DNA from 4 places in the Pseudoalteromonas sp. D15MCD-2 genome. Region 1 is predicted to be linked to each of the others. Evidence: predicted binding sites of a transcription regulator. Region 1 holds the regulator's gene; each other region holds the start of a gene.
The links. Region 1 encodes sigma-54, which starts transcription at its own class of promoters, with help from an activator protein. Its sites were predicted from a motif close to GTTGGCACGNNNNTNGNNT; they were not measured.

Region 1 (8,255 bases):
GCGCCACTTTGAAACAGCATACTCATTTTGGTGCGGGCAGCATAAAGTTCCTTGCGAGTCATGCCAGGAATGCTATTGCCTTCAAATAAAATGTCACCAGAATCAGGTTTAAGCTGACCGCCAATTAAGCGCAACATGGTGGTTTTACCAATGCCGCTTGGTCCCATGATAGCGGTAATCTTGCCTTTCGGAATGTTAAAACTCATATTTTTATATATGATTCTATCGCCCCGTGAAAAGGTTACATCCTTGATTTCTACTATTGATTGCGACAAGTCGCTCTCCATAACGTTTTTCACTAGTTTTGCCATTTTAAGGGTTTTTTAGTCAAGATGGAAAAAACAAATCGTAAAATTTTGTAATATTTTCTATCAATAAATTCTAAAGCTAGCTGCAAAGAGCTTAACGACACCTGAAATTTAGTTTCCTTGCTAAGCACGCTTTATGCTCGCCAGCCCATTCTTTTACTTATACTTTCAGGTTCGCTTTTGTTACTATTTGCAGTCATCTGTATAAGTAATGTTGGCGTATCACAATGGTGACTTCTTTTGTCATTTTAATTATTGGTTTTGCTGCACTCGTTTGGAGTGCCGATCGGTTTGTTTATGGGGCGGCTGCACTCGCAAAAAATATGGGGATCCCCACCCTAATCATTGGTTTAACCGTTGTTGCTATGGGCTCATCAGCCCCTGAAATGATGGTATCTGCATCGGCAGCACTTGCTGATAAAACAGATACTGCGGTAGGTAATGCGGTCGGCTCTAACATTACTAACATCTTACTTGTACTTGGTGTCACAGCTTTACTACGCCCTCTTTCAGTATCTTCAATGACACTTAAACGCGAAATGCCGCTGGTACTGTTAATCTCAGTAGCCGCTTGGTATGTGTTCTCAGATAACTATTTTTCGTTCGCTGAAGGCATTGCCTTGATGATTGCTTTTGCGGTGTTTATTGGTGGTTTAGTTATTGTTTCTCTGCGTGCTAAAAACCAAGATGACCCATTTGTCAGCGAAGCATGTGAAGATGTTCCGAATGATGTCAGTACCAAATCTGCCGTATTTTGGTTAGTCATCGGCATGATTTTATTACCAATTAGTTCACACTTTTTAGTTGAATCAGCCGTTGATATTGCGAAATATTTTGGTCTATCAGACCTTGTAATAGGTTTAACCATAATTGCTATTGGTACCAGCCTACCAGAGCTGGCAGCCTGTATTGCTGGGGTATTAAAGAACGAAGACGATTTAGCGCTCGGGAATATCGTTGGCTCAAACATTTTCAATTTACTCGCCGTATTACCACTTGCAGGTATTATCAATCCGTCAATTATTGACCCTTCTGCGGCAAACCGCGATGCACTTATCATGATTGCAGCAACGATTGTGTTGATTGCCATGTCATTGAACTTTAAAGGTGCTCGTCGTATCAATAGAGTAGAAGGTGGCTTCTTGTTAGTCGCATTTATTGCATATCAGGGCTATATTTTCAGCCAAGTAGGATAATTAATGACACAACCTAGCTTTATCGCGCAGGGTAAGCGCGTACTCGAAATTGAAGCACAAGCTTTACAAGAAATTGAGCAATATATAAATCAAGATTTCGATAGCGCTTGCCAATTAATGTTCCAATGTACAGGTCGTATTATTGTGATTGGTATGGGCAAGTCAGGCCACGTTGGTAATAAAATTGCGGCGACCCTTGCAAGTACTGGCACACCTGCATTTTTTGTTCACCCTGGCGAAGCAAGCCACGGTGATTTAGGCATGATCACCCGTGATGATGTGGTGATGTGTATTTCGAACTCAGGTGAGACCAGCGAAGTACTCAGCATTATCCCTGTTATTAAGCGCATTGGCGCAAAGATGATTTCACTAACAGGCAACCCAGACTCAACCATGGCAAAACTGTCTGATGTTCATGTGTGCATTAAAGTAAGCCAAGAGGCATGTCCGTTAGGCCTTGCGCCAACTGCAAGTACTACTGCAACCTTGGTTATGGGCGATGCAATGGCGGTTGCATTACTTGAAACCCGTGGTTTCACAGCCGATGACTTTGCGCTTTCACACCCGGGTGGCAGCTTAGGTAAACGTTTATTGCTTACATTAGATGATGTGATGCACGCAGGCGACGCCACACCAATCGTTAGCGAAACCCAAAGCATTAAAGACGCACTAATCGAAATGTCAGCCAAAGGCCTTGGTATGACCGCTGTAATCGGAGCAGACGAAAAGTTAGCCGGGTTATTCACTGATGGTGACTTACGCCGTATTTTAGAACAGCGCATCGATATCCATAGCACTGCAATTAGCCAAGTGATGACTAGTTCATGTACAACTGCTCGCCCTGATATGCTTGCAGCTGAAGCTTTAAATATTATGGAACGTAAACGTATCAATGGTTTAATTGTGGTAGATCAAAGTAATACGCCAATTGGTGCCCTTAATATGCAAGACCTATTAAAAGCAGGAGTTCTTTAAGCAATGACATTCGCCGAGCTATACCAGCCTCTTAGCCCTGATGTGAGTCAGCGCGCACAAAAAGTAAAACTGCTAATCTGTGATATAGATGGTGTTTTTTCTGATGGCCGAATTTATTTAGGTAATGATGGCGAAGAGCTTAAAGCATTTAATACTAAAGATGGCTTTGGTATTAAAGCGCTCATTAATAGTGGCTTTGAAGTGGCTGTGATTACTGGCCGCCATTCACAAATAGTTCAGCAGCGAATGACTAGCCTAACAGTTCAGCACATTTATCAGGGACAAGAAGATAAGCTGATTGCTTATCAAGAGTTAAAAGATAAACTGGGGCTGACTGATGAACAAATTGCCTATATTGGTGATGATGGTCCAGACTTACCAGTAATGGAAAAAGTAGGGTTTGCTGTTGCTGTAAACGACGCACACCCACTGATTAAAAAGCTGGCTCATTACACCACATTATTACCAGGTGGCTTTGGAGCTGTGCGTGAATTAACTGATTTACTGATGTTAGAAAACGGTAAGCCGTTAACTAGCGATGGAACCAGCGCATGAATATAGCCCGTATTTTACTGAGTATTGTTTTTGTTTGTTGCATGGTGTGGTTATGGTACCCGTACTTTAACCAATCAACAGACACAATAACTAGTGAAGACGAGATCATCGCAACACCTGATTACACTGCTGTGGCGTTAAAGCAAACAGCGTATGATGAGCAAGGCAAAATTAGTCATAAAGTGGCTGCTGCTAAAATGGAGTTGTATCAACAATTAGGGTTTACCTTTTTTGAGCAACCTATTTTTACTATTTATGGCGACCAGCAGGTTTGGCAAGTAAAAGCCAAAGAAGCCACATTGTATGAAAACGATCAACTGATTTTTGAAGGGGATGTAGTTGCTAAAAACTTAACCCACAACGGCATGATTGAAGATATAAAAGCAGAAAACATTAATGTCGATATTGATAAAATGACCATGTTTTCTAAGCAACCTGTGACACTAACAGGACCGAATTTAAAGATTACCGGTAAAGGCTTAAAAGCCGATTTAAAAACCGAAATTGTTGAGTTAACTAACCATACACGAACCATATACTATGACCAATAAACTGAAGAAATTACTCCTGATCCCAAGCTTATTGATTGCCTTTTCGGGCGCAGCTGCCGAACAAACTGGCGCTCAGATTAGCATTAGCTCAGATCGCCAAGTAGGTAAACTAAAAGATGGCGTTGGCATATTCGAAGGTAATGTAGAGATCGTGCATGGTAATCGTCGTATTACCGCTGAACGCCTTGAAGCACACGGCGGTGACACCGAAGGTACAGTAGAGTTAATTATTGCCACAGGTAAGCCTGCTTACTTCGAAGAAAAGCAAACTGATGGCACCGTGATGAGCGCCAGCGCCGAAGAAGTTCGTTATGATGTTGCAAAACGCTTCTTAACCTTAAATGGTGAAGCTGAAGTTACTCAAGCAGGTCAAAAAGTAACAGCAAAAAGCATTACCTATGATATGGCACAGCAGCTGATCAGTGCTGAAAAAGACGAAAACTCAACAGATCGTGTACACACTATTTTAGTGCCTGTTGAAAATAAAAAAGACAATAAAGGTCAACCATGAGTACATTAAAAGCAGAGCTTTTAGCTAAGAGCTATAAAGGCCGCCAAGTGGTTAAAAATGTCGGTCTTGAAGTTGAAGCTGGCAGCATTGTTGGCTTGCTTGGCCCAAATGGTGCGGGTAAAACCACCACCTTCTATATGATTGTAGGCCTAGTCCCAAGCGACAAAGGTAAAATCAGCATTGATGATAACGATATTACCCTTTTACCAATGCACAATCGTGCCCGCTTAGGTATCGGCTATCTGCCACAAGAATCGTCAATTTTTCGAAAGTTAACGGTTTACCAAAACTTGATGGCTATTTTAGAAACCCGCAAAGATCTAAACAAAGCAGGTCGCGAAGAAACACTAAATAGCTTACTAGATGAATTTAGTATTCAACACATTCGTGACAGCCAAGGTATGGCGCTGTCAGGTGGTGAGCGACGCCGTGTAGAAATTGCTCGCGCATTAGCCGCTAATCCTAAATTTATCCTTTTAGATGAGCCTTTTGCTGGTGTTGATCCAATTTCAGTGTTAGATATAAAGAAAATTATTGAGCACCTAAAAAATCGTGGTATCGGTGTACTAATTACTGACCATAATGTTCGAGAAACCCTTGATGTTTGTGAAAAAGCCTACATTGTTTCTCATGGGGAGCTAATTGCATCAGGCACACCTGAGCACGTATTAGCAGACCAAACTGTACGCGATGTATATCTAGGCGAGCAATTCAGGCTGTAACCATTACGCCAGCGACTAGAGCATCTGCTAGACTTATAACAATGACAATAAATCGATAACTGTGTTTTTACAGTTATCGATAACTTAAAAAGGATTGTTAGGGATACATGAGGCAATCATTACAGCTGCGCATGGGCCAGCAACTTACAATGACTCCACAACTGCAACAAGCGATTCGTTTGTTGCAGCTCAGTACATTGGATCTCCAGCAAGAAATTCAAGAAGCGCTTGATAGTAATCCCCTACTTGAAGTGGAAGAAGCGGATTACAATGAAGAAAGCACCGGCAAGAATGAGCAAAAAGCGGAGTCTGACGATGTGCAAGTCAGCGCGTCTGCCGAAGAAGCACCTAGCGAGTACGAGCAAGAAAGTAGTGATGCTCTCAATAAAGACACCGTAAGCGATGACTTAGCCATGGATGTTACTTGGGATGAGTACATGAGTGCCGCCCCTTCAACATCATCAGGGCCAATGCCTGAAGATGAGTCTATCTATCAAGGTGCATCAACCGAAACTCTTCACGAATACCTAATGTGGCAATTACAGCTCACGCCATTTAGCCCTACTGATGAAGCGATTGCTGTGGCAATTGTAGAAGCTATCGATGATTCAGGTATTTTAACGGTAAGCTGTGAAGATATAGTCGAAAGCTTTAATCAAAATAACGATGAAGAAGAAATCGAACTTGATGAAGTCGAAGCGGTCTTAAAAAGAATTCAGTTATTTGATCCTGTGGGTATTGGCGCGCGCAGTTTACAAGAATGTCTGTGCATTCAGCTACGCCAATTCGATGCCGATACGCCATATTTAGCTGAAACTAAAATGGTTTTATCTGAGCATATCGAATTATTAGCGAGTCGCGACTATCGAACTTTGATGAAAAAGACTAAGCTTAAAGAAAACGAGCTTAAAGAAGTGATGACGCTCATCCACAGCTTAAATCCTAAGCCTGCGGATAGCATAGTACGCGAAGAATCTGAGTACGTTATACCTGATGTATCAGTGAAAAAAGTGAAAGGCCGCTGGGTAGTCGAGTTAAACCCAGATTGTATGCCAAAGATTAGAGTGAACAGCCAATATGCAGCTATGTCTCGCTCTGTTAAATCAAGTAGCGACAGCCAATTTATTCGCTCTCACTTACAAGAAGCAAAGTGGTTTATTAAGAGCTTAGAAAGCCGTAACGATACGCTATTAAAGGTGACCAACTGTATCGTTCAACAACAACAAGCTTTCTTTGAGCATGGCCCTGAGGCAATGAAGCCGATGGTGCTAAATGATGTTGCTGAAATGGTCGAAATGCATGAATCGACGATTTCACGGGTAACAACGCAAAAATATATGCATACCCCACGGGGTATTTTTGAGTTGAAATATTTCTTCTCAAGCCATGTCAGCACCGAAAATGGTGGTGAGTGTTCTTCTACAGCAATACGCGCTTTAATCAAGAAGTTAGTCGCTGCAGAAAACTCAGCTAAACCATTGAGTGATAGCAAAATTGCAGATATATTGGCTGAGCAAGGAATTAAAGTAGCTAGACGTACAATTGCAAAATATCGTGAGTCTCTAGCAATACCTCCGTCTAATCAGCGTAAGAGTCTGATTTAGACGTTTTACATAGAAGGAAAAATGCTTATGCAACTAAATTTAACTGGTCGTCATGTAGAAATCACAGATTCATTAAGAGACTATGTAAACACCAAGTTTGCAAAACTAGAAAGGCATTTTGACCATATTAATAATGTTCATGTCATTCTAGATGTAGAAAAATTAAGCCAAAAAGCAGAAGCAACTTTACATGTAAACGGAGGCGAATTGTTCGCTTCTACAGAACATCAAGATATGTACGCAGCCATTGACTCACTGATCGATAAACTTGATCGCCAAGTCATTAAACACAAAGAGAAATTAGCTCGACATTAAATTATGAAACTAAGTTCACTTACTAACCAGGACTGCAGCAAAGCTGCGGTCCTTTTTAATAGCAAAAAAAGAATTCTTGAATATATCAGCGAACTGGCCCACCAGCAGCTTCCTCATTTATCGCAACAAGATATCCTAGATGCTTTACTCAACCGAGAAAAACTAGGTAGCACCGGCATTGGCCGAGGTATTGCTATTCCACATGGCCGAATGAGCGGCGCAGATGAGCCTCATGCATTTGTGATAGTGAGTGAATCCCCTATTAATTTTGATGCAATTGATAATCGTCCAGTTGATATTTTTGTGGCACTCATCGTACCAGATGGTGACTGTCAGCTTCACCTAAAGACCTTATCAACAATTGCTGATAGACTTAAAGATAAAGAATTTTGTAAACAGCTGCGTAGTGCTACTACCGATCAGCAACTGTTTCAGGTCATATCAGCAGAGGCATAAATGGAATTAATAATTATCAGCGGTCGCTCAGGCTCAGGTAAATCGGTCGCTTTACGAGTACTTGAAGACTTAGGCTATTATTGCGTTGATAATATTCCGGTTAATTTACTGCCTTCGCTCGTACGTAGTGTGTCTGATAACTACGATAAAATAGCGGTCAGTATCGACGTACGTAACTTACCGAAAGAGCAGCAAGAATTTAATGATATTCTTGAGTACCTGCCAGGTTTCGCAAACCCAACACTATTCTATTTAGACAGTGATGACCAAACTCTGATCAAGCGCTTTTCAGAAACACGCCGCTTGCATCCACTATCTATTGATTCTTTGCCGCTTGATCTGGCCATTAAACAAGAAAAAATCCTGCTTGATGTGTTGATCACTCGCGCTGACTTTATGATTGATACCACTGATCTGAGTGTTCATCAGTTAGCAGAATCAATTCGCGAAAAGATTTTAGGTAAAAAAGATAAAAAGCTAATTATTACTTTTATGTCGTTTGGCTTTAAGCATGGTATTCCAAAAGAAGCTGACTACGTTTTTGATGCACGCTTTTTACCTAACCCACACTGGGAACCTGATTTAAAGCCACTAACTGGCCTTGATCAACCAGTAAAAGATTACCTAGCTAGCCACAGCATAGTGCAAAAGTTCACTTGGCAAATACAAACCTTTGTGCAAACTTGGTTGCCACATTTAGAGCGTAATAACCGCAGTTACCTGACCATTGCTATTGGTTGCACCGGCGGCCAGCATCGCTCTGTTTACTTAGCGCAAACAATTGGTGAGAGCTTTGCCAAAAGCCATGCTAATGTAAAAATTCGCCACCGCGAACAAGACATTTAATTAGGCACCAACAATGCACGCTGAAGATACCTTTTTAATTCAAAACAAACTTGGCTTACATGCTCGTGCTGCTACTGTTTTAGCGCAATTAGCACTGCAATTTGATGCCAAAATTACGCTTTATCAAGATGATAAAGAAGCTGAAGGCGACAGCGTGTTAGCATTAATGCTACTTGAAAGTAGTCAGGGTAAAGAAGTTCGCGTTGTGTGCGAAGG
Region 2 (8,255 bases), 1.5 Mb from region 1:
ATGGTTTCAACCTAATAATTTGTTTTCTAACTCATAACTATTGCGCGAAATGAAATATTAGTTAGCCTTGAATGATTCATTGAAGGAGTGAAACTATGTTTAAGCGTAAAATAATAACAACAACGGGTGCTTTGTTTAGCTCATCGCTGTTATTGATCTCGGCAGCTCATGCCACAACACCTCAATATAAAGATCAACAAGCTTTACATGATATTGCAAATGCTGTTTCTAAAACACGTATAGAGCAAGATATTCAAACGCTGGTTGATTTTGGCACTCGCCATACTCTCTCTGAGACGAAATCAAATACGCGTGGTATTGGAGCAGCAAGGCGTTGGATCAAGTCTGAGTTTGAGGCAATTTCTAAAGCCTGCGGTAACTGCCTAGAAATCATCGAAGTAAAAGACACTATTTCCGGTGAAAAGCGTATTCCAAACCCGGTTGAAGTTGTCAATATTGTGGCTATTCAGCGCGGTCAAGTTGATGCGAACCGAATGGTTATGATGTCGGGTGATATTGACTCGAGAGTGTCTGATGTAATGGATTATACCTCAGATGCGCCAGGGGCTAACGATAATGCATCTGGTGTGGCTGGCGTGCTGGAATCGGCGCGTGTTTTATCAAAGTATAAATTTAATGGCTCAATTGTTTATGCAGCTTTATCTGGTGAAGAGCAAGGCTTGTTTGGCGGTAAAATTTTAGCTAAATATGCACAACAGCATAATTGGCGTGTTCATGGTGTTTTAAACAACGACATGATTGGTAATTCAACCGGCATTAATGGGGTAACAGATAACACAACTGCACGTATCTTCTCTGAAGGTACTCGCGTTATTGAAACCAAAGAGCAAGCCCATAAACGCCGTTTTACGGGTGGTGAAGTTGACTCTGCAAGTCGAAACCTAGCGCGTTACATAGATACAATCGCAGATCGCTACATTGAGAATTTGGATACCATGTTGGTTTATCGACTCGATCGTTTTGGTCGAGGAGGGCATCACCGTCCATTTAACGATGTTGGCTTTGCAGCTGTGCGTATAATGGAAACCAACGAAAACTATAATCAACAGCATCAAGACTTGCGTACTGAAAATGGTATTACCTACGGTGATACCATTGACCATGTTGATTTTGCCTATGCGGCGAAGTTAACGTCACTTAATGCAGTGACGATGGCTTCGATGGCATGGGCTCCAGCGCCACCAACGGGCGTTAGTATTTCAGGTGCAGTAAAGCCAAGTACAACATTAGCGTGGCATAAAAGCGATGATCCAACGGTGGTCAGTTATAAAATCTATTGGCGTTACACGAGTGAACCACAATGGCAATTTAGCCGCGATGTTGGCAATGTAACCGAAGCAACCCTTAAAAATGTTGTTATCGATAACTACTATTTTGGTGTTGCCGCTGTAAACAAAGACGGTATTGAATCACCGGTTGTCTTTCCTGGCGATGTTGGCGCGTTTGAATGGCCAGAAAAATCAACTAAATAGGAATTGTAAGGTCATAGCGGACACCTCCCAGTTCGCTATGAACAGCTGTAATATGCCAGTTATGGGCTTCGACAATTTGTTTTACTATCGCAAGCCCAATTCCTGAGCCTGACTGTTTCACCGTTTTTAAGTCTGGCACTCTATAAAGATGGTCAAAAATCTTTGCTAAACTTTCATCGCTGACACCAGGGGCTGAATCTTCATAGCAGATTAAGAGCTGAGTTTGGTTTTGGCTAATCCTCAAATTAATCTTACCAGGGTGATTTGTGTACTTAAGCGAATTACTGATTAAGTTTGCAAATAACTGTGAAAGCCGTGTTGCATCGCACTCAAAGTTTAATTCATCAGCAACATTTTGTGAGAATCTCACTTCAAATTTATCAAGCTGGATTGCCATATCTGCGTGTAAGCTTTGGAAATACTCAGCTGCATTAAGTGTTGTTACGTTGAGCTGAAAGCTGCTTTGCTCTAAAAGTGAAATTTTATTTAAATCAGTGACTAAAGTTGCCATATCGGTGATTTTTTGGTTGAGCTTTTCGTATGTAAGCTCATTAAATTGAGTTAAGCCTGCTTGGAGCGTTTCAAGGTGTAAGCGCAACCCGGTTAATGGACCACTTAACTCGTGAGCAACTTGTGATAATAACTTACTACGTTGACTGATTTGTTTATCCAGATAATTTCGGCGCTGTTCAATAAGCTGTTTTCTCTGTCTTATTCTTAATAAAGCAATGCCCATTACAGCTAAAAGCAGGCTAAATAATAAAATGCTGTATAAGATAGTTTGGCGCTGTGAGGCAATTGCTTGGCTTTTTTCATTGTCTAGGAGCTTTAAATCTTGAATGGCCAAATCGCGGTCGCGCATTGCAATGGAGTTTTGCAGCTCCGCTAAACGTTGATTGTAGTTGTTGTGGGCAAAGCCTTTTTCAAGCTCTGTAATAGTCCGTTGGTACGACAACGCTTGTTTGTAATCAGCTTGTTGTACTGCCACAGTGATCAAATGTTCTAGGGCTGTGATTTGCTTTTGCAGCTTATTTTTTTGGTTGCTTAACTTGTAGGCTTGCTCAGCAAAATGTTTAGCTTGTTCGTGCTCAGTAGAGCCAATGTATAGCTTTGCTAATGTGAGTAATACATCAATATATAAGTGATCGTCTTGCTTGAGTTCAGTGATCACTTGTTTTTCAATGGTTAATGCTTGAGTTGCTTTATCGACTTCGAGCAAATTTATCGCAATATTATGATTTGCCCAGGCAGTATTTCGTGCGCTGTTATAACTTGCGAACACCTGTTGAGCCTCTTGTGCGTATTCAAGCGCTACATTGTAGTTTTTTAGCCCATATTCGCATTGGGATAGTTTAACTAAACTATGTCCGATATCAGAAAGTGAGCCCGTTTGCCTATCAAAACTAAGGGCTGTAATAAACTCGCTCTTTGCTTTTTCGTATTGTTCTAAATCTAAATAACTTTGAGCAATTGAATAACTAATGCCGGCTTGTAACGAGATAGACGGCGACATCTGTTGAATAACTTCACGGCGTTTTAGCTTATATTCGAGTGCAAGCGTTAAGCGGTCTAACTGTTCAAGATTACGCGAATAACCATGATAGAGCATTTCTTTTTGCTTTAAGGTTAATTCGCGATTGTTGTCGTGAATATAAACTTCAAGCAAGTTTAAGGCTGCTTGATACTCGCCAGCATTATGATAAGCACTGACAAGACTCGCCACGGCATCAATTTCATAATGGGTAAGTTGTAAGCGCTGAAATAGGGCGACATTTTGTTGCGATAAATAAATTGCGGTTTCTAAGTCACTTTTTCTATATGCCAACCGCGCTTTCGCTAGATACAACTCGCTGTAAATGGGGGAGTCTTTTTTGTATTTTGGGCCCGCTTCAAGTTCATCAATGATAGTTTGCGCTTGTTGAAATTGGCCGAGGTGTATGTGAACGTGAATTAATCTAACGTTATAGCTTACTTGTTCTGCAAGGCTGGCAGACTCAATAAGCTTTTTATCGATGGCTTTTAAATAGTCATATCGTTTTTGGTAGTCACTGATTGTTCTGGCTTCATCAATGTTTTGTTGCAGTGTTGATGCAAAAGCACTGTTCATTGATAAGGCAAAGTACAGAATTACAGGGGCTTTAAGTTTCATAGTGGGGTTTATTATTATTTTTATTCCTAACTAGTCTAGCATGCCATTCTTTTAAGTGGGAATGATTTGCTTTTATAGCTAAAAAGAATTGCATTATGCAACTATGCCTCTTGCATCTTGCAAATACTCAGTCTGATTTTTCATAACACCTTGTTATAGCGTGAGTTATATTTTGGAATGGTTACTGCTTTTAGTAATAACACATCCACAGGAGAGTGTAATTATGAAAAGTAACATACCCGCTTACCTAATAACCGCACTTGCAACAGGCTTTGTAAGTGCTGCACCATTTGAACAGTGCCCGAGTAAAGCATTTTTGATTCAAGGTTCGCCTGCGCAAATGTTTGGCGTTGACCTAGTATCTGCAAAAACCACCGTGCTTGCGGCGTCAATGGATTTTACAACAGAGGCGAATAACGACAGCGTAAATGCGGTTGGCTTTAATTATCAAGACCAGTACATGTATGGCTTTAGCAAACAAGCCCCGAGAAGTGTTGTACGTATTGGTGATGATTATGTTTTACAACGTTTAATTGTTAATGGTCTACCAGATACCAATTTTTATGTTGGTGATATTCATGTGAATAGTGAAACTAATCAGGCGGTTTACTATTTATACCACCCTAAATTTGGTTTATTTGGCATTGATTTAACTGAAGAGGCCGATGAGTATCAGGCACAATTAGTTGCAGGCTCAGCGAACTGGAATTTAGCTATTTATGATTTTGCTTTTCATCCACATAGCAATCTTTTGTATGCAGTTGAGTCTAACGGCGACCTTTACGAAATCAACTTAGATAATCAGACACCCACTTTTATAGCAAACCTCGACATAGCTGGCGATACTGGCGCTAATGGTGCAGGTTACTTTGATGTGCAAGGTCAGTTTTATTTTAGTAATAACCGCAGCGGTAAAATCCATAAAGTAGATTTAAGCACCAGCCCTGTGGTTGGTTATACACCTACCGCAGCAGTTTTCACCTTAGGGCCAACATCGAATCAAAATGATGGTGCACGCTGTGCTATTGCAGAAGTAAAAGTAACTGATAACTCAATCGACTTTGGCGATGCCCCTATGCCATATAAAACAGCGCTTGCTGATAGTGGTGCCCGACATCTGTTTGACCCTAATGAAGACCAATCAAATTTAGTTTATTTAGGAGCCGTTGTTGATGGTGAAAACATTAACACTCCTGCAGATTTACAGGCATCGCCCGTCGATAGCTCAGATGATGGTGTTAAATTTGTCACTGATTTTGTTGCAGGTTCTACCAGCCAGATAATTGTGACCGCACCTAATGATAATGGTTATTTATATGCTTGGTTCGATTGGGATCAAAATTTCCAGTTTGATCCAGACGAAATCACAGTAAGTAAATACAGCTTAAATCAAGGTGATAACAGTGTGCTGTTGGATGTACCGAGTGATGCTGTGATGGGAGCAACATGGGCACGCTTTCGTGTAACCGATGGCAGCGAGGCTAACCCAATTACCGCAAGTGGTGGGGTAACAGGCGGCGAAGTCGAGGATTACCCGGTAACAACATATGGAAGTTTGGTATACCCAAGTGAAAACGGCTGGGTAACCCTTGCCTACGAAGATCAATGGCCTTTTGCTGGTGATTATGACTTTAACGATTTAGTTGTAAATTACCGTACTACATTGATTGATAAAGAAGGTCAGGCCATTGGTTACAAAATAGAAGGGGAGTTGGTTGGAATTGGTGCTGATTTTCATAATGGCTTTGCAGTTCGTTTGTATCAAACGATAGCCGATGATGTTGATAAACGAATATTAAGAAGTCAGATAGATACAAGTTCAATTAATTTAACGATAAATGGCGAAACACAATCACATTCTATATTAGAACAAGGGGTTGAAGATGCTATTTTCATTATCATGCCAGACACTTGGGATTATGCAGATAAGCAGTCAAGTTGTAGTTATTTTAGAACTGAAACAGGCTGTGATACCAACAGCAAAGTTTCGTTTAGTTTAACCGTTTCACTTCAAAATGGAGTGACCACAATTGAAGCGCCAAAATATACTTTAGACCCATTTATTTTCGCAGCTCAAGATCACTACCATGGTGAGTTTTTAGTTGGACAAAACCCACGTGGTTGGGAAGTTCATATTAAGAATCAACAACCAACCGAAAAATTCAATTCACAATTATTTTCAATCACTGACTCTGATGATGCCAGTAATAGTGCTCAAAGATATTATTTCCAAACTGAAACTGGTCTACCTTGGGCAATGGAGATTGGCAGTTCATGGGCGCATCCAAAAGAGAGTGTTGATATAACACATGCGTATAGTGACTTTAGAGCATTTGCTGAATCAGAGGGACGGGAAAAGCCGCTTTGGTTTAATAATGCAAAACTTGCAAATGTTATTCTACGAGGAGAATAGTCATGAAACATTATACTTTATTAATCATTAGCTTAATGTTATCTGCGTGTGGTGGCGGTGGTGAAGGTAGCTCTTCAACTGAAGCGGTAAGTACAACTGTTACGCAGACACCCACAACAAGCACGCCGCCACCAGAAACAACACCTCCTGACACGAGTGTAGAAACAGAGACAATGGCTGACCTAACGATTGCTCCTCAATTTGATTTAAGTAGCAAGATAGAACTAAACATAGATGTTGATTTGAACATGGGTGATAGCAGAGCGTATTTAAATATCTGCTTGAAAGGCGATGATAATAAGGCTGATTACAATCAATGCTTATTGCGGGCACCTCTAAAACAAAGCAAATTAACGTCGACTGTGATGCTGGCAAATAGTGCTTTAGAGCTTGTGGCAGAAGTTTGGTTTTATGATTCTCAAAATGAACCACTGCGTTTTGAGTGGCAATATGATGGGGAGCAATCAGCGGTGTTCATTATTCGTTAAACATGAGTGATCGATATTATGTCTAAGTTAGTTTAATTCTAATAGACTGAATATTTTCAACAGCTTGAAAGAGGATTTTGTAATGCAATATATCGAAGAGGTACTGCAATCAGTTAAAGAGTCTAATCCAAATGAGCCTGAGTTTTATCAAGCTGTTGAAGAAGTGCTTTCATCAATAAATCAGGTAGTAGAAGGGAATAGTGAATATCAACAGCAGGCAATTCTAGAGCGGTTAGTTGAGCCTGAAAGGCAAGCAATATTTAGGGTTCCTTGGCTTGATGATGACGGCAAAGTGCAAGTTAACCGTGGTTTTAGAATCGAATTTAGCTCAACTCTAGGCCCTTATAAAGGGGGCTTGAGGTTCCACCCGAGTGTCAATCAAAGTGTGGTGAAGTTTTTAGGCTTTGAGCAAGTTTTGAAGAATGCACTCACAGGGTTGCAATTAGGAGGGGCTAAAGGCGGTGCTGACTTTAACCCTAAAGGAAAAAGTGACAATGAAATTATGCGTTTTTGTCAGTCATATATGACTGAACTCTATCGTCACATAGGTGCTAACACAGATGTTCCTGCTGGTGATATTGGCGTTGGGGCGAGAGAAATTGGTTATCTATTTGGTCAATATAAACGGATCACTAATCAATTTGAAGGGGTGTTAACTGGTAAGCCTGAGATTATGGCAGGTTCTTCACTGAGAACAGAAGCAACTGGCTATGGTGTTGCATATTTTTTAAGTGCCATGCTAGATGCTAAAGGTGATTCTTTAAGAGGTAAGCGATGCCTAGTTTCTGGTGCTGGTAATGTAGCATTGTATTTGATGGAAAAGCTTGACCAATACGATGCTGTTATTCTTAGCTGTAGTGATTCAAAAGGGACCTTGTATTGTAAAGGTGGGCTTGATGTGGCTCTTGTAAAACACTTGAAAAATGAACGAGGTGCAGAGCTTAGGGATTATTTGAATGAACACCAAGATGCTGAGTTTACGCCAGTAAATCAATATCCTAGCGACGGACATCAAGTGTGGCGATATGAAGCAGATATTGCACTTCCTTGTGCAACTCAAAATGAAATTACCGAAAAAGATGCTGAAGCTTTGGTTGAAAATGGCTGCTCTGTTGTATGCGAGGGGGCAAACATGCCGACCACAGCTGATGCGTTAAAAGTTTTTAAAGACAACGATGTATTTTTAGGGCCAAGTAAGGCTGCAAATGCTGGTGGTGTTGCTACCAGTCAATTTGAAATGGCTCAAAATGCCAGTATGCAAAAGTGGCGAGCTGAGCAAGTTGATGAGAAACTTCAGCAAGTTATGAAGTCTATTTTCGATACAATTTCAGCTACTGCCAAGCAGTACTCGAATGAACACGACTTGGTACTTGGTGCGAATATAGCTGGGTTTGAACGAGTTGCAGATGCAATGTTAAAACAAGGAGTAGTGTAATAAATAAAAGACATCCATTTTTATAAAAAGACACCCACTTTTAGTATGTAAAAAGTAGATAGTCACAGCTTTTGATTGAACTAATTTTGCATATAATGATGTTTAGTTCTTTTATATTATTTAGATTTAAGGGTTGGTCATTTAGTTTTAGCTAAAGTTAATTTCAGAACGTAGACATTTACTATTTATTTAAAATAAACGTAGACATTTTCTATTTATTTAAAATAGATGAATAAAAGTAGTAAATGAAAAGTTTAAGTGTTTAGCAAAACAAAGC
Region 3 (8,255 bases), 1.7 Mb from region 1:
GAGCCAAAGTATTAGAGCCACACAGCTCCACAAAGGGAGCTGCCATTGCAGAGTGTCTATCATGCGTTAAATGTTGACCAAATTGGCGCATGATCAGATGGTTTTTCGATACCACGTAATTCGTAATCGATACCAGACTCAACACAACGCTCAGCAAGAGCAGGGGTTGCTAAGATCACATCAATACGCAGACCGCGGTTGTCATCAAAACCTTTTGAGCGGTAATCAAACCACGAGTATTGCTCAGTTTTTTCTGGGTAAAGTTCACGGAAGGTATCTTTAAAGCCCCAGTTTAATAAAGTGCTTAACCATTCACGCTCTTCAGGTTGGAACGAACACTTACCTGTTTTTAACCAGCGTTTACGGTTTGGTTCACCAATACCAATGTCGAGATCGGTCGGTGAAATATTAATGTCGCCCATCACAATAACATCTTGCTCTGGCGTGTGGTTATCTTCTAAGTGAGTCATTAAATCTTTATAGAATTGACGCTTATAAGGGAATTTGGTTTCGTGGGCAATATTATCCCCTTGCGGGAAGTAGCCATTCATCACCGTTAGGTCACGACCATTTTCTTGTGTCACGGTAACACTGATCATACGACGCTGTGATTCGTCGGTATCGGTAGCAAAGCCTTTAACTACTGATTTCGGCTCTTGTTTACATAACATAGCCACGCCGTAATGCGCCTTTTGACCGTGAAAATAAACGTGATAACCCATTTTTTGCACATCTTCGAGAGGGAAGGCCTCATCATGTACTTTGATTTCTTGTAAGCCAATAATATCTGGTTGATGTTTATCAATTACGGCTTGCAATTGGTGTAAACGAGCGCGCAGGCCGTTAATGTTAAATGAGATTACCTTCATGGTGCACCTATTATTTTTGTTTCAGTGTTTAGCGCAATTCTATCATCAAACTAGGGCTTATTCATGAGCTAATTACGAAAATCAAATTGGGTAAATGTTGATCAATTGCTGCTTAATTTAAAAACATTGTTAACTCACTATTAATTATTAAATTAAATAAATAATTCAGTTGATCTACTGATTTTTGTTTATATAATGCGCGCAAACCATCCGTTCATATTATGTACTATTTAAAGGTAAACCATGAAAAAACAATTAGTGATGCTTTCTCTTGCATGTATCTCATTTGGCTCATTAGCAAGCAACCCGCACTACTTTTCAGCTGATAACCGTATTGAATCAAAGTTATGTAGCTTAAGTGCGAACGAAGGGTTTACCGCTGCACGTAAAGAAGCAGCAAAGCATGGCATTTCAATGTCACGTTTTTCAAAAAGCATTTTATGTAACGGCACTGACATCCGTGAAATTGCTAAAAAAGCACAATCACAAGAAGCAGCAAAAGCAGCTGTTGAAGTGTTTGCTAAAAATGAGCAAAAAGAAACTCAACTTTGCATCACTGCACTTAAAAAAGGTTTAACACCTGTGCGTGAAAAAATTGGTAACTTAAATACGTTAAAATGTAATGGCGAAGCAGTAACAGACTTCGTTAAGCGTTACCAAAACGCAGCTATCTAATAGCGGCATTTTTGTTGTTTGTAAAAAGCGCTCTTCGGAGCGCTTTTTTTATGAAAAAATTACAGCACTCTATGAAAAGCTTGCTAAACCATAGGCTTAACCCCAACTTAACCAGGCTGTAAGTGCTTGATTTTAGCCAATAAGGCATTTTGGCATTCAATTTGTAACAGTCGAAGTGAATCTAATCGACTACAAGGAAATGTCTTATGAACAAGTTAACTTTAGCATCAACAATTTTAGCAGCTTTAAGCCTTTCAGCATGTTCTGCAAGTAATTCGTTAGCAAAAATCGACAGCGATTTTGGCAGCCTAGATAATGACAATGATGGTTATATCTCTAAGGTAGAAGCTGACGATGATGCAATTTGGGATCATTTTTCAAATATCGATACCAATATGGATGAGCAAATCAGCCGTACTGAATTTAATGCATACATGCAATTAAATACGGGCAAGGTAGCAACTGATAGTGAGGTATCTGAATCAGCATTTAAAGCTGAAATCGCTAAATTTGACCCAATCGAAAATGACTTTAAATCGTTAGATAACGACAAAAATGGTTATGTTTCTATTGAAGAAGCCGATGACGACGATATCGCAAATCACTTTGGCTATATGGATAGTAACAAAGATAAGCGTGTAAGCCGCACTGAGTTTGTTAATTACATTAGCAAATATGGTAGCGACGTTGCCGAAGATGATGCCCTTGAAATGGTTAAAAATAGCTAATTTCAACATTCATTCATAAATATCCCCCAAAGCCAGTGTTTTACACTGGCTTTTTTACAATAATTTTTCCAACCTTGGCCGACTTCTGTCATAATAGAGCGTTAGTGATTTAAAATGACCTTTAGTAGCGATGGCCACAAAACGTATCAGTGATGAACAGTTAGTCGAAATCATAGAAGCCGCGATTTTTGTTGCTGGAAAACCTGTGTCTAAACGTCATTTAAAAGAGACAGTATTAGCTGATTTAAGCGTTTCTATGCCGCGCATTAATAATGCAATTGAACAAATTCAAACGCATTATCAAACCCGAGGCATTAAGCTTGTTGCAGTAGGCAGCGGTTACAGGTTTCAAGCCTGCGCTAGTTTAGCGCCTTGGCTGGCAAACTTATGGCAAGAGCGCGCACCTAAATACTCACGAGCACTACTAGAAACTTTATCCTTGATTGCCTATAGACAACCCATTACCCGTGGTGAAATTGAACAAGTACGGGGGGTCGCTGTTGGTTCAGGAATTATTAAAACCTTATTAGAAAGAGAGTGGGTTAGAGTTGTTGGCCATAAAGAGGTGCCCGGGCGCCCAGCGTTGTATGCCACAACATCCGCTTTCTTAGATTATTTTTCATTAGCTGGTTTAGATGAATTACCGCCGTTACCTGAACTTCAGGAGAGTAAAATCAACCAGTTATTGAGCGATCCTTCTGTGAGAGAACTATCTGAATGAGTAATGTAGAAACTGAAAAGTTACAAAAAGTATTAGCCCGTGCTGGCGTGGGTTCACGTCGTGAAATGGAAAAATACATCGATGCCAATCGTGTGAGCGTGAATGGTAAAGTGGCACGTTTAGGCGACCGTGTTGAAGCAACCGATGTAATTCGAGTTGACGGTCACGTAGTAAAAATTGAAGACAAAGCCGACCGTATTTGTCGAGTGCTTATGTATAACAAACCAGAAGGCGAGTTATGTACACGTAAAGACCCTGAAGGCCGTCGTACGGTATTTGATCGTCTACCACGTGTTGATGGCGAACGATGGATTGCAGTTGGCCGACTAGATATTAATACCGCTGGTTTAATGCTGTTTACTAACGATGGTGAACTTGCTAACCGTTTAATGCACCCAAGCTACGAAGTAGAGCGTGAGTACTCAGCTCGTGTGTTTGGTGAAGTGACTAACGAAACGCTACGCACTTTAACAAAAGGCGTTGAGCTTGAAGATGGTCCTGCAAAATTCTTAAACATCAAACCTATGGGTGGTGAAGGTATCAACCGTTGGTTCAATGTGACTTTAACAGAAGGTCGTAACCGCGAAGTACGTCGTTTATGGCAATCACAAGATGTTGAAGTATCGCGTCTTATCCGTATTCGTTACGGTAAGTTAGAGCTTGATAAGCGCTTGCCACAAGGTGGTTGGGCTGAGCTTGATTTAGACACGGTTAACTATTTACGTAAAACAGTACAACTAGGCCGCGAAACGCAAACTAAGCTGTCGGTTATTCCTGAAAAGCGTAAAGACAAGCGTGCTAAAATTAACCAAATCCGTAAGGCGGTTAAAAAGCACAATCAACGCGCTAAACAAACTAAGCGTCGTTAAAAACTATTTTCAAACTTGTTTGCAAGTAGAACACTTCACACTTGCAAACAGGCATAAAAAAAGCAGCGATATCGCTGCTTTTTTTGTTTCACAATGCTAATTAAGCATTTTCAACAGCTGTACGTGGGTCAACATATTCCATGTTGAAAGCTTCAGCTACTTCTTTATATGTAACTTTACCTTTGATCACGTTTAAGCCTTTTAAGAAGTTTGCATCGTCAAGAAGTGCTTTCTTATAGCCTTTGTTAGCAAGGTTGATGATGAACGGTAATGTTGCATTGTTAAGTGCGAACGTAGAAGTACGTGGAACAGCACCTGGCATGTTAGCAACACAGTAGTGAACAACGTCATCAACGATGTAAGTAGGATCAGCGTGAGTTGTTGCTTTAGAAGTTGCGATACAACCACCTTGGTCGATTGCAACGTCAACGATTGCAGAACCAGGCTTCATTGCTTTGATGTGCTCAGCTGTTACTAGTTTAGGCGCTGCTGCACCTGGGATTAGTACGCCACCGATCACAAGGTCAGCTTCTAGTACGTGTTTTTCTAGTGCGTCAGCAGTAGAGTAGATAGCTTTAACTTTATTACCGAACTGTGCGTCTAATGCACGTAGTACGTCGATGTTACGGTCAAGAACAACAACGTCAGCACCTAGACCAACAGCCATTTGCGCTGCGCTACGACCAACCATGCCGCCGCCGATAACAACAACTTTAGCTGGCTCAACACCTGGTACACCACCAAGTAACATACCACGGCCGTGGTTTGATTTTTCAAGCGCTTGTGCACCAGCTTGGATAGACATACGACCAGCAACTTCACTCATAGGAGCAAGAAGAGGTAAACCGCCACGTGAATCAGTTACTGTTTCGTAAGCGATACACACTGCGCCACTTTTAACTAGGTCTTCAGTTTGTGGAAGATCCGGTGCTAAGTGAAGGTAAGTAAATAGAATTTGGTCTTCGCGTAACATTGCACGCTCAACAGCTTGTGGCTCTTTTACTTTAACGATCATTTCAGCTTTAGCAAAAACGTCTGCTGCTGTTGGTAAAATTTCAGCACCAGCTGCAACATAATCTTCGTTAGTGAAGCCAATGCCCATACCAGCATCAGTTTCAACAAACACTTGGTGGCCATGGTTTACTAGTTCACGAACACTCGCAGGAACCATACCTACACGGTATTCATGGTTTTTGATTTCTTTAGGTACACCAATAATCATAGTTTTTCGCCTTAATAGAACGGGATAAAATTTTTGACTATTATATTCATGACCAGCCAGTGTGTCTCACCTTTTTTAAGTGCTATTCTAGTGATATAATCTAAAAATACATTTTAAACAGTGCAAAACTCTGGTTTGGCTTATGCATCAATTACTCGACAGAATAGACCGTAAAATTTTAATGGAATTACAGCTCGATGGTCGGATCTCTAACGTAGAGCTGGCAAGGCGTGTAGGGCTAAGTGCCACCCCTTGTTTGGAGCGGGTAAAAAAGCTCGAAAGAGAGGGTTATATACTCGGATATAAAGCAGTAGTGGATCCTGCTAAACTTGGGCAAGGTTTGTCGGTTTATGTAGAAGTAACCATCACTAAAACCTCACCAGATGTTTTTGAAGAGTTTAACGCTGCAGTTAAAAAGCACGACGAAATAATTGAGTGCCATCTCGTGTCGGGTAATTTCGACTTTTTATTAAAAACACGTGTAAATGATATGTCGGAATATCGTAATGTACTGGGTGATATTCTACTAAAACTACCAAATGTCAGTGAAAGCCGAACTTATGTGGTAATGGAAGAAGTAAAAGGTGAAGAAGGGGTCATTATTCGCCCATATATTGCCTAAACTGTTAAAATACATATTGAGTAACAAAAACTTGTTCATTATCAGTCCATCAAGGCTAAGATAAAGTGCATCAAACGGCATTTCCTGCTAAGGTATTTCACTGCTAATCGATCAGTAAAGAATAATAAGGAATAGGGAGCTATGCGCCTAAATGGTGTTCAAAGACTGTTAGAAACGGGGCTAATCATCAGCACCTTTGCTGCAGTATTTATTTTATGTGCATTAATCAGTTTTGATCCTGCGGACCCTTCATGGTCGCAAACCGGTGAATTTGTTAATGTTAAGAATATTACCGGCACAGCGGGAGCTTGGGTTGCAGATATCCTATTACTCACTTTTGGCTGGCTTGCTTATTTAGTGCCTGTTGCTATTCAATTGTTCGGTTATTTATTGTTTAAACAGCCACACCGTATTTTCCAGCTAGATTACACCACGCTTGCCTTACGTGTTATTGGTTTTGCGCTGTTTATTACTTCAGCGACAGCTATCAGCAGCATTAATTTTGATGATATTTATAACTTCTCATCTGGTGGGGTAGTGGGGGATGTTATTGCTACAGCAATGATGCCTACCTTTAATTTTACCGGCACCTCAATTTTACTACTGTGTTTTTTCTTTGCTGGTTTAACCCTATTAACCGGTATTTCGTGGGTGCAATTTGTCGATTTTGTCGGCAAGTGGGTAATGAAAGCATTCTACTTTTTACGTGAGCAATTTTCTGCTTGGCTGCATCGTGAAAAAGAAGCCGTTAAAGATATTGCTACTACAGAGCCTGACGCTAACTTTGTAGAGCCAGAAAACGAGCCAGCTATTAGCTTTAATGATTCAGATGAAGAAGAACCAAAGCCTACTAAGGCTAAGCAAAAGCCTGCTGAAAAAGCCGATGATGACTTTAAAGGCTTTGATGAACTAGACGATATTCTTGACCAAGAAATTGGTTTCAGTGCCCTTGATGATGAATCATTCGATACCGTATCGGCACTGAATGCGCTTGATCAGAGCCCAGTCGTTGAGCCAGAAAAACCTGTTACAACGGTTGTTTCGCCTGCGCGCCCTATGCCTAAACCAAAACCTGCATATGAGCCACCACCAACGGCAAAAGAAAAATTTGAAGCACTGCTTGAAGAGCAGCCGCCTACAAACCCGTTACCATCACTTGATTTATTAGACCGCCCAGATAAAGCGAAAAACCCATTATCTCAAGAAGAGCTTGATGGTATTTCGCGTTTAGTTGAAACCAAATTACTTGATTTTAACATTCAAGCTGCGGTTGTGGGTGTTTACCCAGGTCCGGTTGTAACGCGTTTTGAGCTTGATTTAGCGCCGGGTATTAAAGTAGCTAAAATCACTGGCCTAGCGAAAGATTTAGCACGTTCACTGTCTGCTGTAAGCGTACGTGTGGTAGAAGTTATTCCGGGTAAAACCTATGTTGGTTTAGAGCTGCCAAACAAACACCGTGAAATAGTGCGTTTAAGTGAAGTTATTAACGCGCCTAAGTTCGAATCAAACCCATCACCACTGACTATGGTGTTAGGTAAAGACATTGCTGGCGAGCCGGTATGCGCTGACCTTGGCAAAATGCCACATTTACTTGTTGCGGGTACCACAGGTTCAGGTAAGTCAGTGGGCGTTAATGTAATGATATTAAGCTTACTGTACAAATCGGGCCCTGATGATGTTCGTATGATCATGATCGACCCGAAAATGCTTGAACTTTCTGTGTACGAAGGCATCCCACATTTATTATGTGAAGTTGTTACCGACATGAAAGAAGCAGCCAATGCATTGCGTTGGTGTGTAGGCGAAATGGAACGTCGTTATAAGCTGATGTCGGCACTTGGTGTGCGTAATTTAAAAGGTTACAACCAAAAAGTGTTGGATGCCAAAGAAGCGGGTCAACCGATTCTAGATCCACTCTTTAAAGACACCGACGGTATGGCCGATGGCCCTGAAGAGCTAGATAAACTACCAAGTATTGTGGTGGTTATTGACGAATTTGCCGACATGATGATGATCGTGGGTAAAAAAGTGGAAGAGCTTATTGCACGTATCGCGCAAAAAGCCCGTGCTGCAGGTATTCACTTAGTGCTAGCAACACAACGCCCATCGGTTGACGTAATTACAGGTTTGATTAAAGCGAATATTCCAACCCGTATGGCGTTCCAAGTTTCAAGTAAAATTGACTCGCGTACCATTTTAGATCAGCAAGGTGCTGAAAACTTACTTGGTATGGGTGACATGCTTTACTTACCGCCGGGTACCAGTGTACCTGTGCGTGTGCATGGCGCGTTTGTTGATGACCACGAAGTTCATGCGGTTGTAGACGATTGGAAAAAACGTGGCAAACCAAATTATATTGATGAAATTTTAAGTGGCGATGCTACAGAAGAAATTTTACTACCAGGAGAAACCAGTGAAGACGGTGATGAAGAGTCAGATCCGCTTTACGATGAAGCAGTATCATTTGTAATTGAAACCGGCAAAGTGTCGGTATCGAGTGTACAGCGTAAGCTTCGTGTAGGTTATAACCGCGCAGCACGCTTAGTTGA
Region 4 (8,255 bases), 2.5 Mb from region 1:
GCATTTTTGTAAAACCAATGACGCACTTAATGAATTATCTTGAGCAGCATGATGAAGGCAAACAAGCGTTAGTTCATTATCGTATTCCTGTTGATTGGCAGCCTTGGTTCAGCCGTGTGAAAAAGGTGTTTAGCCGTAATGAAGAGCTCGTTCAGTCGTTACAAGAGGCAAATAAAGCGCTTGATTCGCAAGTACAGGTAAAGTCAAAACAATTGCGTCGTAGTATTGATGCGAAAGAGCGTCATTTAGCGCTATTAAATACCATGCTCAATAACGTACCTGACCTAATTTATTTTAAGAATATTGATGGCTCGTTTTTAGGCTGTAATAAGGCGTATGAGCGCTATATCGGCTTGCCACAAGAGAAGTTAGTAGGGCAGCAAATATGTGATATTAGTGATGATAACGGTGAGTTAAACGAGCTTGAAAAGCAAGTACTCAAAGACCGCCAAGCTTATCAAAAAAGATTGACCACAGAAGATAACAGTTATCTATTTAGCATCGTGCCATTTTATAACGAGCATCAGCAATTTCTTGGCACTATGGCAATTGGCCGTGATATTACGGAGCAGCATAATGCGCTCAATGCATTACAAAGCTCCGAAGCAAAATTACGCAGTGCCATGGAATATGCTGCTAATGGGGTGCTGTTGGTATCGCTTGACGATCAGGTGCTGCAAGCAAATAAAGCGGCACGTAAAATCTTTGCAATTGAAAACGCCAATGACCTCAAATTAATAGACTTATTTGCTGAGACGTCTTATCAGACATTAAAAAATACCCTGACAGAGCTGTTGCATGAGAAGAAAAAAGTTTATCACTTTAGTCTTGAGCAGCAAGATCTACAACGCTGGCTACAAATTAGTGTGTCATTAGTTTGGAATGCTGAGCAAACACCTGATTATTATGTTGTTCATGTACAGGATGTGACGGACTTAGTAAAAGCAAAAGATGACGCTGAACGGGCAACATTAGCTAAGAGTCGCTTCATTGCAAACCTTAGTCATGAAATACGCACACCACTCAATGCTGTACTAGGCTTAATTGACGTGATTGCATTGCAAGGTTTAACACAGCCGCAGCGTAATCATGCCGAACAAGCAAAATCAGCAGCCAATAGCTTGCTTACTTTACTAAATCGTATGCTTGACTTTGCCCGCGCTGAAAGCTCGCAAGTACAACTTAATAAAGCCCCTTTTAGTGTGCCTGATTTAATCGACTACTGTCAGGGAATAACAGCCCCTTTATGCGCAAATAAAGATATCGAGTTTAAAGTCGAATGCGATAAAAGCATTAGCGATAACTTAGTGGGTGATCAAATTTGCTTGCAGCAAGTACTGGCTAATTTACTGACCAACGCTGCCAAATTCACCGAACAAGGCACAGTGACATTAAACTTAATGCTGGTGGAAGAGTCAGCTGAGCAGCAACTCATTTGCTTTACTGTTAAAGACACGGGCATTGGTATTAGCAAGGCAGATCAAAGCCGCTTATTTGATGCATTTACTCAAGGTGATGAATCATTAACGCGCTCTCATCAGGGCGTTGGCTTAGGCTTAGCGATTGTTAAGTACGAAGTTGCGCTAATGGGAGGCGAAATTAAGCTGGAAAGCGAAAAAGGTAAAGGCAGTGAATTTTGCTTTTGCTTACAGCTAGATAAAGCCGCGGAGCCTGTGAAAAAAGAACTGGTTTCATTGCCTTCTAGTACTGATTTATCTGGCATGTTAGTGCTGGCTGTGGATGATAACCCGCTTAATTTAAGCATTATTAAAAGTATTTTAGAGCAAATTGATGTCACCGTTGTGTGTGCACACAGTGGTGAAAAAGGCATTGAACTGGCAAATAGCTTAAGGCCCGATCTCATTTTTATGGATATTCAGATGCCAGAAATGGATGGTTGTCAGGCAACGCGTATTATTCGTCAGTCATTCACCAAAGAACAAATGCCGATTTACGCACTCACTGCACACAGTGAAAGCGAAGATATTGAGCATTCAATCGCGGCGGGTATGAATAAGCATTTAACTAAACCGATTGTTGCTAGTAAGTTGTTTTTAGCAATGAGTGAACTCGATAACACAAAAGAAGTCTTTTTTGATCAAGCTTTTATACTGTCTCAGTTTGCAAACAATACTAAGTTAGTATTAACTATGTTGTCGAAGTTTGCGACTATGGCAGCAGAGCAGTTATTACAAATCTCTACATTAAAAACTACCGATGAGTTGGTCCGTGTGGTTCATAATGTAAAAGGGTCAGCCGGAAATCTCGGTTTTAAGCGATTGTCAGCGTGCGCTCAGCAATGTGAAGCTAGGCTTAAAGCAGATGGCGAACTGCCCGAACAATTAAATGATGAGTTGCAATGGCAAATAAAACAGGTCATCGCATTTATCATAGAACAAGGATCTACTGATGTTGAAAAGAGCCAAGGTACTGATTGTTGATGACGATCCGTTAAACCGCTTGGTATTAGAGAAAACATTGCAGCAAGACTATGATGTTTTTTGTGTTGAGAGTGGCGAAAAAGCACTGACGTTTTTAAAAACGCAAACTGTTGATTTGTTGATCTTGGATATTGTAATGCCCGGCATTGACGGCTACGAAGTGCTTACTAAGTTAAAAGAAAGCGCGACTACCAGTATGCTGCCTGTAATATTTATTTCTGCCAATACCAGCCATGATGACGAAGCGAAGGGCCTTGAATTAGGCGCGATGGACTACATCACTAAACCATTTAGTGCTGCTATCGTGCGTGCTCGAGTGCGTAATCAGCTGCTGATCAAACAAAAAAATGACTTACTCGAAATGCTCGCCTCAATTGATGGCTTAACAGAGATCCCAAACCGACGTTATTTAGATGAAAATTTAGCGCGAGAGTGGCGTCGTTGCCGTCGAGATCAAACCCCGCTATCTGTGTTATTGATGGATGTTGATCACTTCAAGCGTTACAACGATTGCTATGGTCACCGAGCAGGTGATGATTGCTTAAAACAAATTGCTCATGCCTTAGTTGGGGCGTGTGAACGAGGCAGTGACTTTGTTGCTCGTTATGGTGGTGAAGAGTTTGCTGCGGTGTTGCCCAATACTTCAGCTAAAGAGGCTATGTCGTTTGCAAATAAACTGCGCAATGCGGTGAATGATTTAAACATCCCACACAAAGCGTCGCTAAATGCCGACCATGTCACAATTAGTATTGGTATTGCGACCACAGAAAATGGTCAGGTTTATGCAGAACAAACCTTACTTGAAGAAGCTGATTTAGGTCTTTATCAGGCTAAAGATGCCGGGCGAGATCAGATAGTATCGAGAATGATCGCAGTAAATGAACATGAGTAGGCAAAGCCTACTCATCCGTTTCAAACTATTTATTAACCATTGCTAAGTGATTTATAAATCGTATCACCCACGCCAATTAACTTATCATTTTTAAATACGAGTGGCGTACACTCGTCTTTAGTCATCTTGCCATCAGAGTGAATACTATGCGTTGCATAGAATAATACTTGGTAAACATCATCACCTTGCTTTAATAACTCGGTAAAGTTAGGTGTATTTAGTTTATTTAATACAGTTTGGTAGCTCGTATCTAATGCAAGGTTAGAAATCACTTCACGGTTATTTTTATGCTGTTTTTGCCAGCTAGAAGAGTTACCAGCCCAATGTGTGTCGGCTTCACCGTCAGAAACAGCAATGACACAACCAGTTAAAAATGGAGCAGTTAGCGCGGCAATAAGAAGTGCTTTTTTCATGTTATTTTATCCCGAAGAAATTGTTTTATAGTTACCCTTTGATAGCAAACGGCTTGCCAAACTTTTAAATTTCTATTTTATCAATAGGTTATGTCGTTTATCGTCAGTAGGCTAAGTAATAAATTACTAATTACTTAGCTCTATTGACTAATAAATTGCGGTTTAGACCAACCTGTTACGTGTTTCGCCTAGATTAAATGCTTGGATATTTAACGCAATTTCGTTAACTAAGCGCACAATAGATTCTTGGCTCGCCCATGCAATGTGTGGAGTAAGTAATAAGTTTGCACCTTTGTATAGTGCCAGCGGGTTTTCTTGCTCTGCGGGTTCTTTACTGAGTACATCAACACCAGCTCCGGCTATGACATTATTAGCTAATGCGTCAGCTAAATCGGCTTCATTGATGATCCCACCACGAGCAGTGTTAATGATGATAGCTGACGGTTTCATCATGCTTAATTCTGCCGCAGCGATTTGGTTGCGCGTTTCATCAGTAAGCGGGCAGTGAACACTAATGATATCGGCTGTGGTTAGGGCATCATTGAAACTAACACGACCTTCACGAGGCGTTTGGCCTTTTCGTTCACTAATGATGACATTGGCACCAAAGGCGCGTGCTACATCGGCAACGGCTTTACCCAGTGAGCCATAGCCAACAATAGCCAGTGTTTTGCCGGCAATTTCATTAAAGCTGTAATCTAAACGGCAAAACATAGGGCTTTGCTGCCATAAGCCTTGCTGGCAATCATTAATGTATCTGTGAGTATTGCCCAGTAAATTAGTGATGAGAGTAAAGGTATGCTGCACCACACTCGGTGTTGAATAGCCCGCTACATTTGTCACTGCGATGTTATGTTCTTTGGCTGCACTTAAATCAATGTTGTTAGTCCCTGTCGCTGCAACACATATTAATTTTAAATTAGTTAATTTGCTCATGGCGTTTTGATCAATCACCACTTTATTACTGATAACGATATCGGCATCTTGGCAGCGCTCAACAACCTGTTCTTTAGCGGTTAAATCGTAACAGGTTAATTTACCTAATTGCGCTAAGGCATCTAACGAAGTGTTGGCTAATGTCGCTGCATCAAGGACAGTAATATTCATGTGCTTTCCTTTTTTAATTTATTGCTTGACCTTGGGGTGTACTCCAAGGTTTATAGTGAGCATAATAAATAAACGCTTCACAATGGAGACGGTGATGAAAATAGGTGAGTTTGCCCGTCAGTTGGGTGTCTCAACAGATACGCTACGGTACTACGAAAAGCATGGTTTGTTAACGCCTAGTTCGCGTTCAGACGTGGGATATCGTTTTTATTCTGAGAATGACTATAAACAAATGGCGTTTATTCTCAGAGCAAAGAATGTTGGCTTTAGTCTGGCTGAGATCAAAGAGCTACTGCAAATTAAGTTTCATAAAGATCAGCATTCTTGTCATGAAGTTAAAGAGATGACGATACAAAAACGTGATCTCGTTGCACAGCGAATTGCAGAGCTTACTCGCTTTTATGACTCACTTTCATTATTGGCAGATAAATGTTGTGGCGGAGAAGAGCCTGCTGAAAACTGCTCAATACTAACAACGCTGGAGGATATCGATGGACTTACTCAATAATTTTTGGCATTTGTTTTTGCTTTCAGCGCCTTGGTTAATGCTGGGCTTATTCATAGCTGGTCTTCTCAATGTGTATTTGCCTGCTAACTTTCTTAACCGGCATTTAGGCAAAGAAGGGTTATGGACCACAGTTAAAGCAGCCTTTATTGGTGCCCCAATGCCCTTGTGCTCATGTGGTGTGATCCCTGCGGCCATTGGTTTGAGAAGGGCTGGGGCGTCAAAAAGTGCTACCACAGCATTTTTAGTTTCAACCCCTGAAACTGGGGTCGATTCAGTTTCGGTATCTTATGTGTTGCTAGGTCCATTTATGGCGGTGATACGTCCTATTGCCGCCGTGTGCAGTGCCATTGTGGCCGGTGTATTAGTGGGGAAAGACAGTGAACTTCATCAGCATCAAAACACAGCATCAGATGAAAAAGACTCAGAATCAACATCTTGTTGTAGCAGTAAACAGCCTGAACCTGTGACCACATCAAGCTGTTGCAGTAAAGAAGCGCCTCCTAAGCCCGCACAAAGTTGTAGTAAGCAATCACCTCAAGAACTTGAGCCTGCTAAAACAACAAGTTGTTGTAGTAGCAAGGAATCGCAACCAACACAGGAGCCGCAACACAGTAGCGCAACTGAAAAAGCACCACCTTCGCAGAAAAGCTGTTGCAGCACTGAGCAGTCAACTAAAGCCGTTGAAAGTCGTTTTAGCAAACTGAAACGCGCGGTGAGCTTTAGTTGCAACAAGCTGCTTGAAGACACCATGATTTGGCTAATGATCGGTTTATTCTTTGCTGCTCTAGTACAAACTTATGTACCAGAATCTTTTTTAAGCCAGTGGGGTAATGGCATTCTTGCGATGCTGGTGGTTATTTTAATCAGTATTCCTATGTATATTTGTGCTACTGCATCGACACCTATTGCGGCAGGCTTATTACTCAGTGGTGTGTCTCCAGGGGCGGTGTTGGTATTTATGTTGGCAGGGCCGGCAACCAACATTGCAACGCTTGGTGTGGTTGGAAAAGAGCTTGGCAAGCGTGCGGTATTTGCCTACTTAATAGGGGTGATTGGCACGGCGCTGGCATTTGGCTTTTTAACCGATTATTTAGTGGCGCAATATGGTTTTGTGGTGGCGCCGATGATGGGCGAAGAGCATGAAGTTCTACCACATTGGTTAAGCCTTGTGGCAGGTATTGTGTTGGCAATTTTAATGCTTAGATTACTGCTAAAAAAGGTATTAAAAAAGGCGTCGCAAACTGGTAAGAGCATTGCTTAATTATTTGTTATAGATATATATTTTCTACATTAATTGGCATTTAATTTGGTTAACTATCGCGTCTCGGTTCGCATTTAAAATTGCCTGAGTTATAATCCGCCAATTATTTTTAACGGCACGCTGAGCGTGCCGTTTTTTAACTTAAGTAGTTTTTAATGAGTGAAAGTGTGGATAAATACGCCGACATAAGACCTTACAATGATGATGAAGTAGCTGATTCAGTAGCGCGTTTGATTGCTGATAATGCCTTTGTAGATGTAATCGCTAAGTATAACCTACCGCGCTTTTTATCGAACTTCCCATTTATTACTCGCCCATTAGTGCGCAGTCAGCTGCGTAAAAAGTGGGGCAACACCGCATCGGTTGAGCAAGTTCAGCACGAAGTGGCTGATTATTTAAATAAACTAATCACCCGTACGACTTCAGAAGTGACGTTTTCGGGCATCGATAAACTAGACCCAAAACAAGCCTACTTATTTATTTCGAATCACCGCGATATTGTGCTTGATCCTGCACTTGTGAACTGGGGCTTGTTCAAACACAACATGCCGACAGTTCGCATCGCAATTGGTGATAACTTGCTGCAAATTCCTTATATCACTGAGTTAATGCGTTTAAACAAGAGCTTTATTGTAAAGCGCTCAGCGAAAGCTCCAAAAGAGATGCTTAAAGCATTGTCGCAGCTGTCTGCTTATATCTATGACTCACTTGCTGAAGGCCACTCAATTTGGATAGCGCAAAAAGAAGGCCGAGCAAAAGACGGTTTTGATCAAACAGATCCTGCCTTACTTAAAATGTTGCAGTTACAAGGTCGTAAGCAGAAAAAAGAATTTGCTGAGTACGTACGCGAATTAAAAATTGTGCCAGTGTCTATCTCTTATCAATACGAGCCATGCGCGATTGCAAAAGCGAAAGAGCTTTATCATAAACAGCAACATGGTCAGTATGTGAAACAGCAAGGTGAAGATATTGCTAGTATTGTTGAAGGTTTTAGTACAGCTAAAGGGCATGTACATTTAGCGTTTGGCGAACCAATTGAATCGGGCTGCGAATCGCCTGAAGAGCTTGCAAAAACCATTGATCAGCAAATTGTTGATTCGTTTTTCTTACACCCTGGTAACTACATAGCGGGTGGTTGTACGCAAGCTGTGATTGACGAAAAAGATGCTGCTGCATTTAACGAGCGACTAGCAAAAGTGCCAGAGGAGCTAAAACCTTTGGTATTAGCTATGTATGCTAAACCTTTTCATCGTAAAGCAGAACTTGCCACAAGCGAATCTGAGTAAGCGATACAATTATACCAATCCGCAATAATACTTAATCATTTTGAGGGATTAAACCTGTCGCTACCTGCGTTAAAAATTTCTCATTTAGAACAACTAAATAACGAAATTTTTTCCTTGTTATCAACAAGGTTTTCTTGCCTCAAAATAAACTACTTAATTAAGCGAATTGGTATTAGTTTAAGAAGCCACTTTTTAAAGTGGCTTTTTTTATGGTTAATTTTCAGGCTATACTTTTAATATTCTTTATTAACCGGCATTTGTGATGCAACAAATTGAAATATTTGAAATTCCAAGCCCTTGCAAAGGGATATGCCAAGTTAATAACCGAGGCTATTGTAAAGGTTGCT

Region 2: the regulator sigma-54 is predicted to act here: its motif matches at 3,814-3,832, upstream of AADY36_RS08915 (LruC domain-containing protein).
Region 3: the regulator sigma-54 is predicted to act here: its motif matches at 1,693-1,711, upstream of AADY36_RS09895 (EF-hand domain-containing protein).
Region 4: the regulator sigma-54 is predicted to act here: its motif matches at 3,789-3,807, upstream of AADY36_RS13775 (DUF3192 domain-containing protein).

The regions. Positions count from the first base shown of each region.
Region 1 covers NZ_JBCFQE010000001.1:471,993-480,247, reverse strand. Annotated here, with positions in the region: gene AADY36_RS02175 (ATP-binding cassette domain-containing protein) at 1-287, opposite strand, end outside; gene AADY36_RS02170 (calcium/sodium antiporter) at 536-1,504, shown strand; gene AADY36_RS02165 (KpsF/GutQ family sugar-phosphate isomerase) at 1,508-2,479, shown strand; gene kdsC (3-deoxy-manno-octulosonate-8-phosphatase KdsC) at 2,483-3,034, shown strand; gene lptC (LPS export ABC transporter periplasmic protein LptC) at 3,031-3,585, shown strand; gene lptA (lipopolysaccharide transport periplasmic protein LptA) at 3,575-4,096, shown strand; gene lptB (LPS export ABC transporter ATP-binding protein) at 4,093-4,818, shown strand; gene AADY36_RS02140 (RNA polymerase factor sigma-54) at 4,926-6,422, shown strand; gene hpf (ribosome hibernation promoting factor) at 6,450-6,737, shown strand; gene ptsN (PTS IIA-like nitrogen regulatory protein PtsN) at 6,741-7,193, shown strand; gene rapZ (RNase adapter RapZ) at 7,194-8,039, shown strand; gene AADY36_RS02120 (HPr family phosphocarrier protein) at 8,053-8,255, shown strand, end outside.
Region 2 covers NZ_JBCFQE010000001.1:1,963,462-1,971,716, reverse strand. Annotated here, with positions in the region: gene AADY36_RS08925 (M28 family metallopeptidase) at 96-1,493, shown strand; gene AADY36_RS08920 (ATP-binding protein) at 1,486-3,642, opposite strand; gene AADY36_RS08915 (LruC domain-containing protein) at 3,866-6,055, shown strand; gene AADY36_RS08910 (hypothetical protein) at 6,058-6,543, shown strand; gene gdhA (NADP-specific glutamate dehydrogenase) at 6,626-7,978, shown strand; gene AADY36_RS08900 (transposase) at 8,241-8,255, opposite strand, start outside.
Region 3 covers NZ_JBCFQE010000001.1:2,162,557-2,170,811, reverse strand. Annotated here, with positions in the region: gene AADY36_RS09910 (energy-coupling factor ABC transporter permease) at 1-63, opposite strand, end outside; gene xthA (exodeoxyribonuclease III) at 60-869, opposite strand; gene AADY36_RS09900 (hypothetical protein) at 1,113-1,544, shown strand; gene AADY36_RS09895 (EF-hand domain-containing protein) at 1,751-2,272, shown strand; gene scpB (SMC-Scp complex subunit ScpB) at 2,403-2,993, shown strand; gene rluB (23S rRNA pseudouridine(2605) synthase RluB) at 2,990-3,862, shown strand; gene ald (alanine dehydrogenase) at 3,963-5,084, opposite strand; gene lrp (leucine-responsive transcriptional regulator Lrp) at 5,227-5,706, shown strand; gene AADY36_RS09870 (DNA translocase FtsK) at 5,848-8,255, shown strand, end outside.
Region 4 covers NZ_JBCFQE010000001.1:2,991,664-2,999,918, reverse strand. Annotated here, with positions in the region: gene AADY36_RS13785 (response regulator) at 1-2,441, shown strand, start outside; gene AADY36_RS13780 (GGDEF domain-containing response regulator) at 2,410-3,333, shown strand; gene AADY36_RS13775 (DUF3192 domain-containing protein) at 3,366-3,746, opposite strand; gene AADY36_RS13770 (D-2-hydroxyacid dehydrogenase) at 3,909-4,853, opposite strand; gene zntR (Zn(2+)-responsive transcriptional regulator) at 4,948-5,361, shown strand; gene AADY36_RS13760 (SO_0444 family Cu/Zn efflux transporter) at 5,345-6,622, shown strand; gene AADY36_RS13755 (1-acyl-sn-glycerol-3-phosphate acyltransferase) at 6,778-7,908, shown strand; gene AADY36_RS13750 (DUF1289 domain-containing protein) at 8,171-8,255, shown strand, end outside.